2 regions of the Shewanella frigidimarina NCIMB 400 genome follow, and region 2 is predicted to be linked to the other one. Evidence: predicted binding sites of a transcription regulator. Region 2 holds the regulator's gene; the other holds the start of a gene.
The links. The regulator MetJ, encoded in region 2, represses methionine synthesis genes. The targets are predictions, from matches to a motif close to TAGACGTCTAGACGTCTA.
Positions count from the first base shown of each region.

Region 1: a site for MetJ is predicted at 2,721-2,738, ahead of msrA (peptide-methionine (S)-S-oxide reductase MsrA). Genes of this name have one in related genera too.

Region 1 is NC_008345.1:2,291,282-2,295,721, reverse strand. Features, by position in the region: gene SFRI_RS09950 (alpha-ketoacid dehydrogenase subunit beta) at 1-172, opposite strand, end outside; gene SFRI_RS09945 (thiamine pyrophosphate-dependent dehydrogenase E1 component subunit alpha) at 176-1,354, opposite strand; gene astE (succinylglutamate desuccinylase) at 1,511-2,539, opposite strand; gene msrA (peptide-methionine (S)-S-oxide reductase MsrA) at 2,761-3,240, shown strand; gene trxB (thioredoxin-disulfide reductase) at 3,442-4,395, shown strand.
Region 2 is NC_008345.1:4,219,080-4,223,519, forward strand. Features, by position in the region: gene SFRI_RS18255 (bifunctional aspartate kinase/homoserine dehydrogenase II) at 1-1,119, opposite strand, end outside; gene metB (cystathionine gamma-synthase) at 1,251-2,420, opposite strand; gene metJ (met regulon transcriptional regulator MetJ) at 2,630-2,944, shown strand; gene SFRI_RS18270 (sulfite exporter TauE/SafE family protein) at 3,019-3,759, shown strand; gene SFRI_RS18275 (c-type cytochrome) at 4,116-4,440, shown strand, end outside.

The DNA of each region.
Region 1 (4,440 bases), 1.9 Mb from region 2:
GCGGCGTGTTAAAACAACGGTCGCGACCAAACTGCTCTTGTAAACCAGAAGTCGCGCGAAAAACTCCACCGAAGTGGCCAACGTCTTCACCAAAAATCACCATGCGCTCGTCGGCAGTCATGGCTATTGATAACGCCTCATTGATGGCGTGTAACATATTCATTTGAGCCACGGTTTAGAGTCTCCCTGCGCTTTTTGGATAGGCTTTTGGATACTTAGCAATGTGTTCTTTCAGCTCTTTAAGCTGTTTTCTCAATGCTGGGGTCGGTTTATCAAGCACATCTTCAATAATTTCATCTAGTTTCGGAATAGGTAACTTTTCAGCCACTTTAACTGCTGCTAGCACTTCTTCGCGATAACGTTCAAATAACTTGGCTTCATCGGCTTCAGTTATCCAGCCTTTATTGACCATCCATAACTTAAAACGTTTTACTGGATCGTGTTGCTGCCATTTGGCTTCTTCTTCTTTTGAACGATAACCAGATGGATCGTCTGATGAAGAATGCGCGCCCAAACGATAAGTCATCGCTTCGATTAATACCGGTGCATTATGTTCTAGTGCATGGGCACGGGCTTGTTGTGTGGCAGCTAACACCGCTAGCATGTCGTTACCATCTACACGAATGGTATGCATACCGTACCCAACTCCACGACTCGCAATACCGTTACCGGCAAATTGCTCTTCTGTAGGGGTTGAAATAGCATAACCATTGTTACGACAGAAAAAGATGGTCGGAGACTTAAGCACTGCAGCCATGTTCAAACCAGCATGGAAGTCACCTTCTGATGCTGCACCTTCGCCAAAGTAACAAATGGCGACGTTACGCTTGCCTTGCAGCTTCATACCATAAGCAACACCTGTGGCTTGTGGAATTTGAGTTGCCAGTGGTGATGAAATGGTTTGGTAGTTGAGTTCGCGGCTGCCGTAATGAATCGGCATTTGACGACCTTTACCTAAATCTTTCTCGTTACTGAACATTTGATTCATAAATTGTTCAGTCGTAAAACCGCGATAACGCAATGAGGCGTGCTCACGATATTGAGCCAAAATGACATCGTCTTTATCAAGCGCTGCTGTGCTGCCAATAATTGAGGCTTCTTCACCGGTACAGGTCATGTAAAAACTAATCCTTCCTTGACGCTGCGCACCCAACATACGCTCGTCTAATACGCGTGTAAAAACACAAGTATCAAAGATTTTTTCGGCCAAAGCCTTGTCGATTACTGGTAGAACCGCGTTTTCATACGTAGTGCCATCGGCTTGCAAAATACGCAAAATGGGGATGTGCAATGACGCTTTGTCTAAGAAGCTGACACGGTGCACTGTTTCATTGGTCAGTGGTGCGTTGCTCATATTATGCTCTTGTTATTGTTGAGCCATGTTCAACATAAACATGGCTCTATTTATACTATGCGAGTAGACATTACGTTAACGTAAACTACCTATCAATACTTACTCTCACTGTAAACGCATTTTACTCACGATTGACATGTATATATTGCTTTACGACTATAAAATTGACTCGTTTGGTGCAGGTACTAAACATAGCACTGTACGTTGCCCAATAGGCACATTTGCATTGGGAAATACGATGGCTTCTTGTGGGTATTCCACAATGATGGCATTACCACCTTCTGTCGCTAACACCTCGCCCTGACTAAAGGCACTGAAGTTTTCTGCATCGCCTGCAAAGCTAAATTCAAAATCATCAAAGTGCTTGTTAATAGAGCGCGATACCTTATACAAGTTGACCTTGCTAGGGTCGAACTCAACAGGTGCTAACTTAGTTTCAGTAATCAACTTTTCAAGCATAGTATGAGTTTGTGCAAAACGACTCATGTCATTTTGGCCAAATGGCATCACTTTGCCTAATTCCACCGTAAAAGCATCTGCTTGAAATTGCTGTGACGAATAATAACTAAACGTTGTTGTTGGTTCGTGGTGAAACAACATAGTATCAACGCCACATGCCGCCAAAAACATAATTTGTTCACCGCTGAAAGCACGGCCTGGGCGGTATGGGTAAATGGCAAACTTTTCATGCTTTGAGGCACGGATGGCAGTATGTAAGTCGTAATGAATACGTTGGTTGTCGCTATTAGCATTGAAAAAATCAGCCACGTATTGCTCTAATGCTTTGGCACGGTGACGCTCTGGATGGCTTAAGCCCTCGCCTTTAGAATGCGCGCCACTAAAAAGACGATTCATGTTTTCATCAATAAAACGGGTTTTATTGAGAATAGCAGTAGGGTTACCAATTAAAAACATCACACGCTGCTTGGCAATAATGCGTTGGCTGAGCAAATCTTTAATGAGTTGATTACAGATTTCAATCGGCGCAGTTTCATTACCGTGCACAGCACAAGACAGCACGATATCTTTGGTGGCATTAGCCGGCGTAAATACAATCACTCCCGTATCCCACACATCTACGCGAGTATGATCTGCCAACATAAAATCGTATGCCGCAGGTAATTGATTTGGATTGGCTAAGGTATAGGCTAAAAAATCGCGGTTTATCATCAGGTCAGATAACACTATCAACTCCTTGTCTCATTATTATATGGCGTAGTTAACTTTGACGTAAAACGATGTTAACTATTACTGCCTATTGTGGCGAATTCTATCATAGCCAAACGCTATTTTATTGGTGGCATAACTTAGATTTATTTATTAATAAAAGTTTGCTTGCAAATATTGTCGATATTCAACACAATTACAGCCATCTAGACTTCTATAATTTGTTTTAAGGGTTTGTCATGGCGTTAGCAACATTTGGTGCAGGCTGTTTTTGGGGTGTTGAATATTTTTTCCGTGAAATTAACGGCGTCAGTAACGCAACGTGTGGCTACATGGGTGGCAAAGACAGTGCGACGACATATAAAGAAGTGAAGACGGGTTCCACTGGTCATGCAGAAGTGGTGCAAGTTGAGTTTGATCCAGAAGTCGTCAGTTACAACGACTTGTTGGACACTTTTTGGAAAAACCACAACCCAACCATGCTGAATATGCAGGGCGGCGACATTGGCACACAATATCGCAGTACGATTTTTTTCCACGATAAAGAGCAAAAAGCCCAAGCTGAAAGCTCTAAACTGGCGTTAGCACGCAGTGGTAAATGGGGGCAGCGTCATATTGTGACTGAAATTGTACCGATACAAACATTCCACATTGCCGAAGAATACCATCAGAATTATTTAGAAAAAAATAATTTACCAACTTGTCATTTGGTTTACTAAACCTACGCTAGCAAACAGTATAGAGCGACAAGTAACCGTTTCAAGCAAGCTAATGTGCACCATTACCTCACTTGAAACGGAATATTTACACAATAGATAACCCCAATCGATTTCCTACACTCAACTTCACTTTACCCGCAGAGGTAAATTCCATACAATCCCATGCAAATTGCTTAAGGCATGTTATCGGAGAACAAAATCATGAGTGAAGCTCGTCACGTTAACCTACTAATTTTAGGTTCTGGCCCTGCCGGCTATACCGCTGCTGTTTATGCAGCGCGTGCAAATTTAAATCCTGTGATGATCACAGGCATGCAGCAAGGTGGTCAATTAACAACCACAACTGAAGTGGAAAACTGGCCAGGCGATGCTGAAGACTTAACTGGTCCAGCATTAATGGATCGCATGCAAAAACACGCTGAAAAGTTTGATACCGAAATTATTTTCGATCATATCAATGAAGTGACCCTAACTGAGCGCCCTTTCCGTTTAAAAGGCGACAATGGCGAATTTACCTGTGATGCATTAATTATTGCCACTGGTGCATCTGCTAAATACTTAGGTCTTCCATCTGAAGAAGCATTTATGGGCCGCGGTGTTTCTGCCTGCGCTACATGTGACGGTTTCTTTTATCGTAACCAAAAAGTTGCGGTGATTGGTGGTGGTAATACTGCTGTTGAAGAAGCACTTTACTTAAGTAATATTGCATCTGAAGTTCACTTAATTCACCGTCGTGACAGCTTCCGTTCAGAAAAGATTTTGATTAACCGCTTAATGGACAAAGTCGCTAACGGTAATATCATTTTACATCTTGACCAAACACTTGAAGAAGTCACTGGTAACGATATGGGTGTGACGGGTCTTAAAAAGAAAAGCACTAAAGATGGTTCAGTGACAGATTTAGAAGTCGCTGGTGTATTTGTTGCTATCGGTCACAGCCCTAATACTGGTATTTTTGCTGGTCAATTAGAAATGAATCACGGTTACTTACAAGTAAACAGTGGTTTACAAGGCAATGCAACACAAACTAGCATCGAAGGTGTTTATGCTTGTGGCGACGTAATGGATCAACATTACCGTCAAGCAATCACTTCAGCCGGTACAGGTTGTATGGCAGCACTTGATGCTGAGCGTTATTTAGACGCAAAAAAGTAATCTACTGGATGTGATACAACAAAAGAGCAGCTCAGGCTGCTCTTT
Region 2 (4,440 bases):
ACTCAACTCTTCAATCAAAAATTCGCTGCTGTATTGGTTAAGCAAAGCTTGCACTTGTTTTTGGCTTTCAAGCGTTAACGCCAACTCAAACTTATGCTGTGCTAGCGACCAATAAGCTAACGGCGTGATACCAGCTTTATCCAAAATGGCCAGTAACGGTTCAATATCTGCGTTCATTTTAAAACTAAACAACACCACTTCATTTAAGTTAGTGACCACAGGCGCACTCGCTGATGAACTCAGTGGCGCGATTAAAGTAAAGTCAGTGTGTGAAGCATAACTTGAGCGTACCGCTAAACTCACTTCAGTATTAAACAGTGGCTGTAAGGTACGAGAATGCAATACAGGAGAGCCTAGGCGCGCTAAGCGGTCAGCTTCGGCTAAGGACATACTCTTGAGTAATTTCGCATCATTAATTTTGTTAGGGTCGGCATTAAACACCCCTTCAACATCGGTCCAAATGGTTACACGATCAATGTCAGCTAAGCTGGCAATTAAGGTGGCACTAAAATCAGAACCATTGCGACCCAGTAATAAGGTATCGCCGTGGCGATTTGCGCATATAAAACCGGTGATCACTAAACGCTCTTGCGGGTGCAAGGCTAATAAGGCTTGTACCTTGTCACGAGACTCAGCGACTAAAATATTGGGTACGGCGCCTTCATCGGCAACCAAAATAGAGCACGCATCGACATGAGTCGCAGCTACGCCCATTTCTCGTAACAAAGCGGCCATTAAGCGCGCCGACCAACGTTCACCAAAACTCACCACTTGGTTTAATTGGTAATCGTTACGTTGCTCTAAAGATAATAAGCTGACTAACTGAGATTTGTCGGTAGACAAACGTTCGCGTAAATCACGCGCTTGCTCGTTTGACAATAATTGTTCAATTAACGTTTGCTGGTAACTGATCAGAATTTGCAGCTCTTCTTGCCACAACTGACCACTGTCACGCAGGCTCAATAATTTGTATAAGAAGTTAGTCGTTTTTCCGGCGGCGGATACCACAACTAAATCATCACTCTGACCATGCGTAAGTAGAATATGTGCAACACGGCGATAGCAATCTGCATCCGCTAAACTTGAACCACCAAACTTATGTAAATGACTTCGCGTCATTACTGACTCCTTAAACAACTACGACTTTTGTTGCGACTGCTAGACTTCTATTTTGAAACCAATAGTGTTGCAAGTGCATGTTTTGCTATTTTACCCAATTTGGTCGAAACCACAGCTAACTTAAACTCGAATTAAGCTGATTTTATCGCTGCAACAGCTGCTAGGCCTGCTTGAATATCGGTCAAGAGGTCATCTGCATCTTCAATACCGACAGATAGTCTCAATAAAGTCTCTTTAATACCAGCCTCTTGCCTTGCTTGTGGGTCCATTGCTCTATGGGTCATAGTGGCCGGAACGGCGACTAAACTTTCCACCCCGCCTAAACTTTCGGCAACACTAAACAACGACAGCGCCTTTAAAAATGCCACCACTTCCGCTTCGCCGCCGATTAACTCAAAACTTAACATAGCACCAAAGCCTTGTTGTTGTTTTGCCGCAATTTCGTGACCTGGATGGTCTTTTAAACCCGGATAATACACCTTTGCCACTACATCACTGGCGTTGAGTAACTCAACAATCTTTTGTGCGTTACGTTGATGCTCACGAATTCGTACCGCTAAAGTACGTAAGCCTCGCAAGGTTAAATAACTGTCAAATGCTGAACCCGTAAGCCCAAGAGTATTTGACCACCAATGTAACAACTCACCCACTTCAGGATCTTTAGCGACTACAGCCCCACCGACCACATCGCTATGACCATTGATGTATTTGGTGGTTGAGTGAATAACAATGTCTGCACCCAATAACAATGGCTGCTGTAATATCGGCGATAAAAAGGTGTTATCGACTGTTACTAACGCGCCAACGTCATGGCAAGCTTGGCTAATGGCAGCAATGTCGACCACGCGCAATAAAGGATTCGATGGCGTTTCTAACCACACCATTTTCGGTTTTTGAGCTATTGCTTTGCTCAGCGCTTGTGCGTCAGTTTGATCAACGACCAATAACTTAAATTGGCCTTTTTTGGCCAAGTTAGTGAATAAGCGGTAACTGCCACCATAACAATCGTGCGGCACAACCAATAAATCATCAGGACCAAGTAAGCTAGTCACCAATGTAATCGCGGCCATGCCGGTACATGTCACTACACCGGTTGCACCTTGTTCAAGTTTGGCGAGTGCGTCGCCTAAAATACATCGAGTAGGGTTACCCGAGCGACTGTAATCAAACTCGCGCGGATTATTGTGGCCATCGAATGAATAATTGGTCGATAAATAAATCGGTGGCACGATAGCACCATGTTGTGTGTCTGTTTCAATACCTTGGCGAACGGCCAATGTGGCGCTTTGATGCTTAGTCATGGTTGACTCCTAAAATTTCACAAACACACAAAGAGATGTCTAGACGTCCAAATTTACCTAAGAGATCCCCATCCGTCAACCAAAATAGACGTTTAGACGTCTAAACATCAAGAAATCTATTTGCAATCGGGATTAAATAGTAGCAATAATTTGACTAGAGATTGTAACGGTTTAAAATCTGCAGCGTATTTATCGTTAAGGGTAAGTTAATGACTGAGTGGAATGGCGAATATATCAGCCCATATGCCGAGCACGGCAAAAAGAATGAACAAGTAAAAAAAATTACGGTTTCTATCCCTTTAAAAGTATTAAAAGTACTGACAGATGAGCGGACGCGTCGCCAGATAAATAATCTGCGCCATGCAACTAACAGTGAACTGCTATGCGAAGCATTTTTGCATGCGTACACCGGTCAACCATTACCTTATGACGGTGATCTTTCAAAAGATCAGCCTGATAGCATTCCAAGTGAAGCGAAAAAGTTAATGGATGATATGGGTATCGAGTGGGAAGAACTCGAATAATTCACTGATTAGTGATTACCTCACAAACTTTTAAACTGCCCTATAAAGAAGCAGTGATGTTTTAAAGAGAACTTATGATGTCATTTATCGATCCAACGACCTTGATACTGGCATCAATTATCGTGTTTTTTGGCGCGCTAACTCAAAGCTTAATTGGCTTTGGGTTAGCCGTTGTTGCAAGCCCGCTGCTGTATATTGTTAATCCTCAATTAGTTCCAGTTCCGATAATTGTTATGGGCTTTGCCATTTCTGCAATGACCTTGTTTAGAGAGCGTGGTCACTTACAATTTAATGGTTTGCAATATGCCTTACTCGGGCGAATTCCTGGGGGGTTTTTAGGCGCTGGATTATTGCTGTTTGCCCCACAAGCAATATTAGGCTTAGTGATTGCAGCTATTGTGTTTATTGCTGTTATTCTTAGTATCTTTCGCTTTAGCGCCCCCATCAATCGCCTCAGTTTATTTATCGCAGGGGTATTTTCGGGCATATTTGGCAATATCGCTGCCATCGGCGGTCCGCCAATGGCCATTTTGCTTGCAGGCCAAGACCCAAGTCAATTTAGAGCCGCTTTATCAGCCTTCTTCGTGTTTAGCTCATTAATAGCGCTAGCCATTTTAGCCATCGTAGGCTTAGTTGAAGTGAAGCATTTATGGCTATCACTGCTATTATTGCCTTCAGTCGTTGCTGGTTATCTTGTCTCGGGTAAGTTAATTGGTCGCGTTGATAAAGATAAAACCCGTATAGCCACATTAGTGTTATGTAGTATTAGTGCAACCGTGTTAGTTATTATGTCGACCAACACGTTAATGAGCTAATCAACTATTCTGCACCTGTAAACAAAACGAGCCATCAATGGGCTTGTTTTCTAACAATGATTAAAATCTTACCCTTCTATTTATCAAGCAGTCTATTTCTCACCTAAAAAACGCCATCAATAAGTATCAAAAAAAACCGTTTCACTTCCCCTAACAAACTCATTATCTATATGCAATAGATCCATATCACACTAGTTCATTAGATTTCTTTCAATTAACTTTTTTTCAATTAGATTTTTCTCATGGATATGATCTACTTCAAATTAACACTACCCACTTTTAGGTAACATTGTTTACAGCAAAGAAATAATTAAATGTTGTTAAGCACGACCCTAATAAGCCCGACAGAGGACAAAATGATGAACACATACATTAAAGTTGGTATCGCAGTTGCTATGGCATTATCACTTGGCACCCAAGTGATGGCCGCAGATGGTGGTAATCCTAAAAAAGGTAAGCACCTATACAAAAAAGAATGTAAAGCCTGCCACAGCGCTAACAGTGAAGGCCTTGAACTCACCCCAATGACTAAAACCATGAGCCAATGGGATCGTTTTTTCACCCGTGATAAGCACAAAGCTAAACCTGCCGTTTTTGAAGCCTTATCAGAAAAAGACCTGAAAGACATTCAACAGTTCTTATATGACCACGCCGCCGATTCAGACCAACCAGCTACCTGCG